Regions from separate parts of the Paenibacillus sp. CMM36 genome, predicted to be linked through region 2. Evidence: predicted binding sites of a transcription regulator. Region 2 holds the regulator's gene; the other holds the start of a gene.
The links. The regulator LexA, encoded in region 2, represses DNA repair genes until DNA is damaged. The targets are predictions, from matches to a motif close to CGAACATATGTTCG.
Positions count from the first base shown of each region.

Region 1: ACWA2B_RS17570 (YolD-like family protein) is a predicted target of LexA. The motif match lies at 2,287-2,300, and genes of this name have one in related genera.

Region 1 is NZ_JBSEDY010000009.1:542-7,262, forward strand. Features, by position in the region: gene ACWA2B_RS17555 (hypothetical protein) at 1-200, opposite strand, end outside; gene cysK (cysteine synthase A) at 523-1,461, shown strand; gene ACWA2B_RS17565 (hypothetical protein) at 1,567-1,746, opposite strand; gene ACWA2B_RS17570 (YolD-like family protein) at 1,900-2,247, opposite strand; gene ACWA2B_RS17575 (serine hydrolase domain-containing protein) at 3,102-4,328, opposite strand; gene ACWA2B_RS17580 (response regulator) at 4,628-6,421, shown strand; partial or broken gene ACWA2B_RS17585 (IS110 family transposase) at 6,459-6,721, opposite strand, start outside.
Region 2 is NZ_JBSEDY010000004.1:21,510-28,230, forward strand. Features, by position in the region: gene ACWA2B_RS09645 (1,2-dihydroxy-3-keto-5-methylthiopentene dioxygenase) at 1-254, shown strand, start outside; gene ACWA2B_RS09650 (HAD family hydrolase) at 354-1,148, opposite strand; gene ACWA2B_RS09655 (hypothetical protein) at 1,304-1,813, opposite strand; gene ACWA2B_RS09660 (DUF896 domain-containing protein) at 1,934-2,140, opposite strand; gene ACWA2B_RS09665 (LysM peptidoglycan-binding domain-containing protein) at 2,249-2,617, opposite strand; gene lexA (transcriptional repressor LexA) at 2,804-3,430, shown strand; gene ACWA2B_RS09675 (hypothetical protein) at 3,714-4,016, shown strand; gene ACWA2B_RS09680 (hypothetical protein) at 4,252-4,416, shown strand; gene ACWA2B_RS09685 (hypothetical protein) at 4,457-4,597, shown strand; gene ACWA2B_RS09690 (GNAT family N-acetyltransferase) at 4,826-5,365, shown strand; partial or broken gene tet (Tet(L)/Tet(K)/Tet(45) family tetracycline efflux MFS transporter) at 5,587-6,721, opposite strand, start outside.

The sequences.
Region 1 (6,721 bases), on a different contig from region 2:
TCAATCTCGGGAAATTCAAGAACTGTTTCCAGAGATTTAGTGTTCCGTGTTACAGCAGAGGATACCTTTGCCACAATTCTTTTAGATGATGTATCGATATCCTTATTAAGAACATAAATTACTTCGTATTGTAGGCATTTAGTCGTAAACTCTCGCAAGAGCAACTTGATGGCGCGATTGATACACCGTAAGCTTGCCAAAACAAAAACGCCTCCCCGTATGTTAACGGTGAGGCAGAAGGATTAATTCCTTACTGCTCTTTTTGCCTTCTACTAAATACAAATTCGTTATCCGCCGACCACTAGGTTAGCGGGTAAAAGGATACACTGTATACATTCTTAATGACTCTCAGGTTCTGAATAAGCTTGGACTACTTTTTTATGAGTAGTACCTTAGGTTTAAACTGTTCCATCCGTTCCCGCTCCTCACTATGAATTAACAGAACATGGTTATGAAGAAAAATTCGTGATAATATCTATGTCATAGTAAGTAGATATGAATTAATTGTTTGGAGGGATAATTTTGACTAAAATTCACCAAAAGTTGACTGAATTAATTGGAAATACTCCTTTGCTAGCACTGTTGAACTACAGCCAAATCCAAAATATTGAGGCAAACGTGGTAGCAAAGTTGGAATATTTCAATCCGGCTGGTAGCGTTAAGGACCGCATTGGATATGCTATGATTAAAGACGCTGAGGAGAAAGGCTTAATCAATAAAGACTCCGTTATTATTGAACCAACAAGTGGCAATACTGGAATCGGACTTGCATTTGCAGCTGCGGCTCTTGGATATAAACTTATAATTACACTTCCTGAAACGTTTAGTATCGAACGTCGCAAGCTTTTGACTGCGTTCGGTGCTGAGCTTGTGTTAACACCGGGATCCGAGGGGATGAAAGGCGCTATCAAGCGTGCTGAACTATTGGCTGCCGAAACACCAAACTCTTTCATACCACAGCAGTTTAGCAATCCTGCCAATCCAGAAATCCACCGCAAAACTACAGCTGTAGAAATCTGGCATGATACGGATGGCGGTGTAGATATTTTTATTGCGGGCGTAGGTACAGGTGGAACTATTTCGGGCGTTGGCCAGGGATTGAAGGAACGAAAACCTTCTGTAAAAGTGATAGCCGTCGAACCGTTCGATTCACCAGTGCTGTCTGGGGGTACTCCAGGTTCACATCAACTACAAGGACTCGGTGCTGGTTTCATTCCAAATAACTTTAATGAAGAATATGTGGATGAGGTTTTCAAAGTTAAAAACGAAGATGCATTTGAAACTGCACGCCTGCTTGCCAAAACAGAAGGGCTGCTTGTTGGTATTTCTTCTGGGGCTGCGGTTTATGCAGCAACACAAATTGCGAAGCTTCCAGAAAACAAAGGCAAGACGATCGTGGTCATATTACCTGATACAGGTGAGCGTTATTTGTCCACTCCGCTTTTCTCAGACGTAGAATAATAACAAAAGAGACAGGAATCCCGCTGCCTCTTTTGTTAATTTTCCAAGTACACAAGCAAGAGCTCATAGAATTGTTTCATTAACCTGAATTGATTTCTTTCTTCGCTAGCGGTCCATTTTTTGCACAACAAATGGACCGTTAGTGAAGAAAAAGTTACCTTGGTCCAGCGCGATGTTGTTGGAGCTCATCAGGATTTTCTGTAAAAAGTAGGCTTCCCCATAGTAGTCTTGTACCAATCTGTATGCCTCTTTCTTTAACTTGATGCGGGTGTAGTGCATCGTCATCAGGAAGTTTTCGATTGCGATATGAGGATTGATCTGCTCAGCTAAAACACTAGCATCAAATGCTCCTAGAAAGACTTCGGCTGAATTGTCGTAGATAAGGCAGCTGAGACATTTCTTGTTTGTTGAATAACATCAGTAGAATATTTACTACCCTTAGATTTTTGCTAGATACTTGCTGAAAATGATATCCTCCAACTTGATCCAACTAAAATCATCCTCGCCACGAAACAGTTTCACTTCCCTGCGAGCAGTATTTATAGACGTGATTACACCTGTGAGTTCTTCGTCATCGAACGGGCTAAAAACCACTAGTGTTATAGGTTGACGTGTGTTGTAGGACTCTATAAGCGCTTGCTCGATCAACTGGACTTCCTGATCGTCAAGTTCCGGCTTGCCTCTCCGCTGACGGTCTTTCATGAGTTTTAAGTATGCTTCCTTGTGTTCTGGTATGATAATCCTGCTGCTTTCCCATAAGCCGTTACCTTCTAATTTTTTCGACATGTATGTAGCCTCCTGATGTATTATGTAGAAATTATATTCCGAACATACGTTCTAGACAAGGCTTTTTGTATACCGAATCCAAAACTTTTGTCCTAGAAAAATATTCCTAGGTCTGATAGACTAGACGAAAATACAAAATCAGAGGGATAAAATGAAAATTTTGGAGCATTAAAATTGGCTAACCACCGCATATTCACCTGGTTAGATCAAGTTTTGAATAATGATTAAGTTTCTTTCCCTCAAATTCATCTCCTATATTGTCCCATACGATTGTATCGACATTATTCCATGCATCTTTCGAATTGTCATATCGCTATTCTCCATAAAATAAGTTTTAGACGGACTTTGAAATTGGAACAGTGACAACCAGTACGAGAAAATAATGTCCTAGACTGTCGCTGTTCCATTGAACTAACGTATCCCGTTAGCGGAATAACATATACGAAATTCTGATATTTTTGTACAATAGTCTTAATGTTTGATTTTCCTTGAAGTCTTTTTTAAATAGAAATTGTAGTCTGGTGCAATATGTAGGTTAGTAATATTACGTTGTCTATACCTACTATGTATTTCTAAAAATCCATATATCTCTTCTTATTCTCTATATCGAATTTGCGTCTAACCTATTTTACGATTTTGGCGGTAAACCATCTGTTGGCGGGAGTGGTAAAGAAGTCGATAGTAGAGCTTGACCGACCGAATATAAAATACGCCGTCGTTATGCCCCTCGTGAATCTTATCTATCGTTTTATTCTGAATGCGGACATTTGTGCCTCGATTGCATGAAACGACGGTTAATCACAGCAGAAACCGACATCCGCCCTCAAATAAAGGACGCGATGTCGGCTTTAAACTTAACGGCCAAACTCCTTATTGATTATTTTATTGTGAGCAGGCTCCACTTCCGGAGCTACCGAGTTGATGCACGTTACCAAAATATGCTGCCCGCCTAGAGATCCGAAGGCTCTCGATTCAAATCCGAAAGTACCGCCAGCATGCCCCCAGTATGATTGCCCGTCAGCTGTTTTTATTTCATAAATCCCTAGTCCAACTTTACCTATAGGTGAATCTACTGTCGTGAGCATCTGGTCCATTATCTCTTGATTTAGAAGCTTTCCGCCCAACAGCGCACTGAAGAAGGTGGTCAAATCTTTGGTTGTTGAGACTATATCTCCGGCTGCATTTGCCCATGATTGATTCATCTCTGTTAAATCATACAAATGACCCGATCTGTCCATATTATATCCTGTGGCATGCTTACCTGGAATATCGTGACTATTTTCCATTACAAATGTCCCTGTCATCCCGAGCGGTTCGATCAACCGTTTCCTGATCTGCTCCGCATACGTCTCTCCTGTTACCTTCTGAATAATTTGACCGGCTAGTATAGTATTCATGTTCGAATAGTTCCAGCCCTTCCCTGGCGCATATACAGGCGGCTTAGCTAGTCCCATGCTGATAAGCTCGTCGGACGAATAGTAACGGAATGGATTTTGAGGCAAGGTAATATCTCGAAAATCAAGATCAGTATAGCTCGCAAGCCCGCTTGTATGGTTCAATAACTGACGAATCGTAATTTTGTTGCCGTCATACCCATTACCCTTTATGACCCCCGGCAGCCATTTTTCGACCGAATCATCCAGGTTCAATTTTTTCTCCTGAGCCAACTGCAATACAACGGTAGCAGTGAATGTCTTCGTGATGCTTCCAATACGGAATGAAAAATCCGGCTCCACCGGGCGTGGTACTTCGAAACTGGCTGTACCCGTAGCGTAGGACCAGCGTTCCCCATCCTGTAGCCCGCCTGCCACGACACTTGGAACTCTTTTGTTGGTAACTACTTGATCCATGACGCGTTTGACTTCTTCCCGATGCTTTCTTTTCTTTTCTTTCTCGTTGAGTTCTTTTTTGGGTTCTTTTGCGAATTCCGACGATAAAATATTGTCGGTATTGGCAGCTTTATTGATAGCTTGATAAGTTGCCGTCTGACCCTCTGCGTGGACAGTTCCATAGGCCACTGTACCCGCCAATATAGCTATTAAAGTAAGTGCAACTCCTTTTCGAATGGTGAATGATTTCATAACGCATCGCTCCTATTATTTTGAATGTTGTTCTGCTTTACCCCCTCACCTTACCTCTGATATTGTTAAATCGAACAGTGATAAAACCGTCTAGCTTTTGATGACATCGTACTTGGACTTGTCACATATACCGCATGACAAACTATCAACTGTCTTATATGACGTGCTTGCTAAGCTACGTTCTAACCGCCGTTACCCCACCCTCTTTCGCTTGACGGATCGGGAAGTTATATTGCATGATAGGTCTGAATCATTCGGAATTTGATTTGCAAAAAAATATAAGAAGGTGTGCGTAATTCGTGTTCTCGATAATGAAAAAAAGGGTCTGGTATGATTGGATACTTGTGGCCATACGAACGCTTTGGCTGGTCATTATCGCAAGCGCTGGTTTTGTCGATCCGTCATTAACCGTTGTGTCGCTTTGGGTTGTACTTTCTCTCGCTTTCGTCGTTTATCTCGTTCCATTAATCATCCTCTATAGGAAAGAAGACTGGTATCTCACAATCGAAGTCACGGTAACGGGCTTTTTTTATCTTTATTTAGCTTACACAGCCCCGGGATTGCTTTGGTCTTTTGTTTTACTCGTGATTACTATCGGCTTGACGAGCAGTCGAAGAAACTATGTGTGGACAGGTATCCTTAGCGGAATCGTATTCCCGGTATTGAACGGTTGGATTGCTGATCGTCTCCCGTATGAGTTTATCGTTAGCTGCAGCCTTGGTTTTGCCATCGGCTTCGCGTTTAATATTTTAATTCAGTCCCATAAGCAAGCCCGAATTATTCAAGAGCAAAAGCTGTTGCTGGAGCAGCATATTAAGCGGATTGAGGAACTTACGCTGATGGAGGAGCGCAGCCGGCTGTCACATGAGCTGAATGACACGATTGGCCATACGCTTACCTCGCTCATCGTCGGCGTCGAATCACTGCGATCGTCCGTACCAGATGCGCAAATAGAGAGGATCAATTCGCTTGTCGGAATCGCCCAACACAGTCTGGTTGATATCCGAAAGCATCTGCATCAGCTCTCTCATACTCCGTTGAACCATTCGTTAAGTGAATCGCTGCGGCAATTAACTGAAGATTTTATGAAGTCAACAGGTATAACGGTCAAATTCCGTGTGATCGGCAGTGAGACTCTTGTTATGCAAAAAATAAACAATTGTTTATATCGTTGCCTTCAAGAGTCTCTAACCAACGTGGTTCGGCACGGCAAGGCGAGCATGATATCCGTTCAGTTACATTTCAATAGTCAGCAGCTTCGATTACAGATCGAAGATAACGGCATCGGAATGGAAGAAATCCAATTTGGATCTGGGCTCAATGGAATGAAGGAACGACTTGAACTATTTCACGGCACGGTGTCCGTGCATTCCGAGTCAGGACAAGGAACTTTCGTCATATGTGATATTCCGTTGCAGACAGAGCCTGTACATGATGCAATCCGCCTGCTGATCGTTGATGACCAGGTGATCATTACCGACAGCTTGAAGCAAATTTTGGATCAGCATGCTGATTTTAACGTCGTTGGTACAGCCAGGGACGGGCGCGAAGCATTAGAACATTGTGATCGCTCCCAACCAGATATCGTGCTAATGGATATTCGTATGCAAGGAATGGGCGGGATTGAAGCTTTAGTTGAGATGAAACAACGATGGCCTGATATGAAGGTTGTATTCATGACAACGTTTAAGGATTCCTCGCAGGCAGCAACTGCATTGGAGCGCGGGGCAGAAGGCTACATGCTGAAGTCGATTCATCCGCGGGAGATGAAGGAAGCCTTGAAACTTATTTATAATGGAGGAACCTGGATTGACCAATCGGTCGCTACGCGAGTCTTCGAAGAGATGAAGCGTCAACGTGAGCAGTTGGAGAAAATCGGTTCAAGTCAGGGAAACTACCCGTACGGGCTTACGAAACGCGAGATGGAGATTCTGGAGCAACTGTCGAGCGGTCTGCGCTACAAATCGATTGCCGCCAAGCTATTTTTATCGGAGGGAACGATCCGCAATTACTGCTCGATTCTCTACTCGAAACTCGGCGTCAACAACCGTGAAGAAGCATTAGAAATGGCGCGAATGAAGAATATCGTGTAGCTGGAGAACTTCCCGATGGTACTCACGATATAGGGGTCACGTGCTGTTCTTTCACAAAATGGGCCAGGTTCAACCAGTAGTGGTCGGTTGTTTCCATGCCAACGATGACGTCCTGGAACCCTTGCTCCGTAGCAATCTTTCTGAACCAGCTAACGAACAATTCAAAGCCTTCACGGTCGTTCTCAAACGTAATAGCCTTCTCGAACTCGACTCCGCGGTAGTCTTGTGCCCGGGCGACATGTTTGAATTTAGCGATGTCTACACCGATAATTAAGGTAGAAGAAGTGATTTGATTAATAC
Region 2 (6,721 bases):
AAATTCACACCCATACCGAGGATGAAATCCGTGCCATTATCGCTGGTAAAGGCATCTTTATTATTAAAGGACCTGAAGAGATCGACTATTTTAACGTAGAGCTTTCACCGGGGGACGTTATCTCCGTACCCGAAAATATACCTCACTTCTTCACTTTAATGGAGAATCAAAAGATCGTAGCAGTCCGCTTGTTCATTGAAGAAAATGGCTGGATTGCGGAACCGTTCGAAGATCCAACCTTCATTAAAGCATAATTACGAATTTATCCTTGTGTAAATAAAAAACTCCCTCTGCTCTGTGACAATCGAGCGAAGGGAGTTTTCTTAATACTCGTTTCTAAAGGTGTAGATTTCTTACTTTAACGACTGAATAATTCCATCCAATTCAGACAGATGCTTGATTTGAAACTTCGGCTTGATCTCTGTGGTATTGGTTTTGGCGTTTCGGTTCACCCACACCGAGTGAACACCTGCTGCCAACGCTCCTTGAATATCAGTCGTCAGCTTATCTCCTACCATTAAAGCATGTTCAGGCTCAATACCAAGAAGCCCCAACGCATGCTGGAATATAGACGGATCCGGCTTGCCTCGACCAAATGAACCTGAAATGACCACATGATCAAAGAAAGGAGCTAATTGAGGAACTCCATCCAGTTTCTCCTGTTGTAAATCAGGGGAACCGTTTGTCAATAATAACAGCTTGTATTGTCCCTTCAATTGTTCTAGAATTTCAAACGTTTCTTCATATACATGGGGACGTGCGCGTCTTTCCGAAGCAAATTGGGTAGCCAGCTTTTCCGCCAACTTCTCATTATCTATCCCTAGTTGCTGGAGTCCTCTGCGCCATGATTCCTTTCGATAAACAGGGGCCAACTGTTCCAATTGACGGAATTCAGGTTGCTCACCCGCTGTAAAATTCGCCCACAATCCTTCAAACGGATTAATGCCGATCATTTGAGTAAAACTAAAGGTTTCATAGGATTCATACAAAGCGCGTGCTTCTTTACGTACGGCTTCCTCCAGAGCTTTTGGATCAACACCTGCTTCACGGGAGCCTGTTTGACACGCTGCATCAAATGCCTCTTCTACACTACGTTCATCCCACAAAAGGGTATCATCAAGATCAAACATTACCGCCTGAATCGTCATCTGAATTATCCACTCTCTTTCCACAGTATATGTACGCCTATTTGCTTGATTAAGCATTTGAATCGTTATGTGTGCCCATATTAAGCAAGCGGCCGCAGCATGTTATATGAAATAACATCATACGGCCTTTGTTACAGAGCTACAGGCTAAATCAGTTATTTCTTGTCAACCTGTATCTGATTGGATAGCGCAAACTTCTCAAGTCGCTCTGCAATGGCATCCGTGTCATAGCGACCTAATGATTTTGTGAAAATGAAATTACCACCCTTACCTTTTCTTTCAACGGTTACGTAACCCTTTTCAATCTTGATGGCTTTCATGTCCCCTGCCGTCATTGGACGTTCTCTACCACCTTTCAGCATATAGAGAGTATCCTTTCCCACTTTCAGATAAGGACGACGGATAAAAAAGATAACAGCCAGCATCAAGTACAGGCCGAATACAAGCCAATCCATCCCTCGCATACCGGTCTTAGTCAAAAAGTAACTCATAAGCATGTACAATACAGAAAGACCAGCCAGCATAATTGGCACAGTAATATTACGGCCACGAAAAATATCCATTGCAGAACCTGCGCCGCTAATGGTTTGAATACCTTGCTTTTTGCGCGATTTATTTAAATGCGCTGTGTTTTTGCGTACTTTTCTTTCAAATGATCGGGCCATCTCTCAATTCCTTCCCAGATATATTACATTAAAACAATTGCCTCAAAGCTGATCTATATAGATACCATGAGAGGTACCTAAAACAAAAGGCAAATTGCAGGCTTGGGCGCTTTAACAACATTAATGCTTCAGCCCGTCATTTCCCTTCGATGTATCATCGTCCACAAATTCAATCGTTTCTAGCTGCTGCCGAAAATTACGACGAATGTTACCTAAATAAATTTCCCGAAGATTGGCACGTTCTGTGGTTTCCTCTTCTGTTAATCCCTCGGATTTTGCTTTGCGCGCTAATTCATTAATGCGCTGTACCAAGCTGTCTATATCCAAATTGTGTCCCCTCCATAAAAGCAAAGATATAATACACTTTGACATGTAGAAAAGAGCTTGTCAAGGCTCCCGCATTACGCTCCCTGACAAGCTCTAATAGTCTATAGATCATAAGTCAGGAAGCTTGAGTACCTGACCTGCCTGCACTCCCCGATCCTCTAAACCGTTAATCCGCACAATTCCTTCTATATATACTCGTGTATCCATTCGTTCCGGTTTATGATTCGCGGCAATCTGCCACAACGTATCCCCAGGTTGTACTGTCAGTTTAGTCACTTCTTCCTTGGAAGCTGAAGGAGCCGCGAAAACCGTAAGTACACCTGCTCCTGCAATCCAAGCAACAATCACTATAATAAGAAGCTTAAGTAAAAGAGTATGGGTAATAATCTGCATAAAACGCGCCCTACCCTCTTTTCGGGTCTCCTGTAAATTTTCTATATTCATTGGAAAAATACTTTGATAGGTGCTATATTTCATCATGGTTGTGTCCTCCAAACGTTTGTTCTTATGTTTTCACAATATAACACGAACGTTTGTTTTGTTCAATAGAAAAGAGAACAAAAGTTCGCAATTTTTTTAGGGATTATTTAGAACTTATGTTTGTACGAACGGAGGTTCTATGCTATAATTTTCCCAAACGTTACTAAATGGGGTTGATACGGTATGTCTAAGATTTCGAGCCGCCAGCAGGCCATTCTTGAATTTATCCGCAATGAAGTGCGTCTAAAGGGATACCCCCCTTCTGTACGCGAAATAGGCGAGGCTGTCGGATTGGCCTCCAGTTCTACGGTTCACGGTCATTTGGATCGCTTAGAGAAAAAAGGACTCATTCGCCGCGATCCTACAAAACCACGGGCTATTGAGTTACTCGGTCAAGACGAATCGGATAACAGCAACTTGATTAATTACTCCATTAGTCGTGTCCCCGTCGTCGGCAAAGTAACCGCTGGTCTTCCTATTACGGCGACAGAAAATATTGAAGATTACTTTCCTCTTCCCCAACACTTTGTTGGTGAGGATAAAATATTCATGTTATCTGTTGTAGGCGAAAGCATGATTGAGGCTGGGATTGCTAACGGAGACTATGTAATCGTACGTCAGCAGCAGACCGCTGATAATGGCGATATTGTTGTAGCTATGACAGATGAAGACGAAGCTACAGTTAAAACCTTCTACAAAGAAAAAGATCATATCCGGCTTCAACCTGAAAATCCAGCCTTTGAACCGCTTCGTCTGACACACGTCAGTATTTTGGGCAAAGTTGTAGGACTCTTCCGGGACTTCCACTGATTTCTCGTTCTTCCTTCCCCGTTATTCTATCCCCTAATACAAAACCGGCTGCCTAGGGCAAGCCGGTTTTGTATTGTTATCATGCTTACTATGTATCTCACAACTATTCTTTCCTTTTAGCAACCTATTCCTATTGTATCTACTATAAAATCAGCCTCATCGTCTCAAATAATCCCCCACTGATCTTGAACAGCTATACTGTTGTGGGCAAAACTAATAGATCTTTCTTTCTTTTAGCTAAATATGGTATATTAATTATTCATAGCCCTGTAGGAGGAATTAAATGAAAAAAATAATAATTTCAGCGTTTGTTATGATATTTATCGTCGTAAGCTGTGCAGTTCCAACAATGGATCATTTGTATGCAGAAGAGAAATCACACATAACAACCTACGATCGTATTCAGTACATACAAATACTCATCCATTTCAGGTATTTAGAAAAGCAACTTGAAGCTGTAATTTCCGAAAGAAATAATTACCCAGAGGCCAGCCAAGAATATAAACAGCTCTCAGAACAACTGAATCATATTCTTGTCCAAGAGGCGTACTACGAAAAAAAACTTAACACCCTTAATAGTAAATAATTTTCATACAAACTGCATATTATCTTTATTCTACACATTAGACTCATGCCGACCTGCCTGTAACATCTCCTGCAACGTAAAGTTGAAAAGGCGAAGACAGGTTCGCATGAGTTTTTTTGTTAACCTTTAGGGATATAGGTACTAGCTTCTTTTTGCTTCTAATAGATTTATGCTGATACATTACTATCACAATTGACATATATATATAGCAGAACTAAGCAAAGGAGATATGCAGATGATCAGAAATAGAGTTAAAACGTATAAGCATCGCATCGGGAAAAACAGATATCTGGTCGTTAAAGTCTTTCAAGCCGCAGCTGCTAAAACAGGAAGCGGAAATGCACTAGCAACCAATGCCTTGAATATCAAAATTTCCAAGCGTAAGCATAAACGCCACTAAGATTCAACCGCACCTTCATTTCTTGAAGGGAGGTGATATTATGAGCAGAAGACATTGCAGACGTGATTTAAGAAGAAGAAGATTGAACATCCGTTCCAATCAAAGAGCCACTGCGCGTGCAAGAGGTAACGCACTGGCTGTTAATTTGTTTAGCGTAAACGATAGACAACGCAGACGTTAATAATCGTTTTCATGCAAAAAGCGGGAGAAATTCTTCCTGCTTTTTTGTGTTAAGCAGCACACCTAACTACTGCTATGAATCGTTTAAGCAAGCGGACGAGATCGTAAATATCACACATAGTTGAACAGTCGCTACTATTTTACTCTTTTATAAATCTAACAGACAGGAAAAAGTGGTTCTCTTTTAGAATAATGTGCATAGAGAAATTAAACCAGAAGGAGACAAGCCATGATAATTAAAATGTCACTTTCAAATATGGGGGATTTTAAAAAGTCAAATGAGAATAACGGCTTTATTGTGTCAGGAAAAATTATACCTAAATACGAGAACAACATTTGGTCATATATAGAAGAAAGTTTTCCCGAACCATATTTTAAACAGTATGAGGATGATGACGTCGATATCAGTTATATTAATGAACAAGGAAAATCTATTTTTTTATATTATGATGAGAACGACTGTGTTGGGAAAATTAAACTTTGTACTAATTGGAATGGCTATGCTCTAATTGAGGATATTGCCGTCGCTAAAGACTGGAGACACAAGGGAATCGGAGCAGCCTTATTGAGTAAAGCAACCGAGTGGGCTAAGCAGAATAATCTTGTTGGCCTTATGCTTGAAACACAGGATGTGAATATTTTAGCTTGTCGATTCTATGCTAAAAATAACTTTGTAATCGGCGGAGTTGATACTATGCTATATTCTAATTTTTCCACAGCCCATGAGAAAGCGATTTTTTGGTATTATAAGTTTAAGTATTCAAATTAGCCTATCCTTCTGTAATAAGGCCGAATTTAAAAACAATACTATCTTGTACGCACACTTTGCATTGCTACTTTTCCCGTATCTAGTAAAATCAAACTGATCAGCACACAAAACTCTGCCGGCCAATTAAGGTTAGCAGAGCTTTTGATTTATTTTCAGAGTATTCACTTACTTCAAACGTGAGGATGCGATCATTTTCAGCATGTAATCCTTTTTTGCTCTTATCAGGAATCTGAAACTGAACGTCTATATACAATAACAGATAAAATCCCGCTAATTATAATGACCACTGAAAAAATCAATAACATATTGCTATATAAATAAGCAGATGGAAAATTAATGATTGGTATAAATTTTTGATGAATAAGACGTATTGACAATAAGCCTCCTACAACTGAAATCCCCGTTCCTTCTGATAAAAAGCTTATAAAATTAAGCAAGCTCATTCCTGCGCCAGCTACTTCTTGTTTTAAACTACTTGAAACAATAGTGGATATTACTGTTTTAATAAAAGAAAGACCACCGAAAACAAAGACTAGAATAATAGACATCAGCCAAGGTGTCATTTCAATAAAGAAAGCAGCTACCAAAAAACTGACGGCAAGAAATGCAACGGCGACTGCTAGCACATGTAAGGAACCTTTCTTATCAACAAGTGCTCCTCCAAGAAAACCAAAGAAAATAACACTTATCGTTCCAGGAAAAATAATTCCACTGCCAAACATTGCGGTACTTAAGTGGTGAACGTCTTTCATCATATAAGGGACCATAGAAACAAATCCAGCTACGGTACCAAACATAAGCCCCCCACAAAGGATTCCTATCATAAATGCAGTATTTTCCCCCAATGAAGAATCAACAAAAGGATTGGTTACTTGTCTGATATGTTTTAAAAAGATCAAGAAAAATAGAACACTTATCACCAGAAAAGAAATTCTGTAAGAAGTTGTATACAACATAAACAATACAATACCTAGAGATATAAGCACGATTCCTGCATTGTCAAACGAGCCCTTTGAAATGACTTCCTTTTTCAATAATTTTATCAGGAAGGGAACAGTTACAAACGTTAAAACAGGAAGAAGCAGTAAATAAGACCAATGAATATAATGAGCAATCACCCCACCAATAGCCGGCCCTATCCCTTCACCCATTGCTACGATAGACCCGATGAGGCCATATTGCCTTTCCCCTGTTTTCTTTTGGGATATGCGAGCAACTACGACCATCACAAGTGAAGGAAATGCAGCTGCACCAATCCCTTGTATAAATCGTCCCAAGATAAGTGTTGGAAAAAAAGTATGTCCCACAAATCCAATTAATCATCCTACGCAATTCACTATGATTCCAAACAGGAGC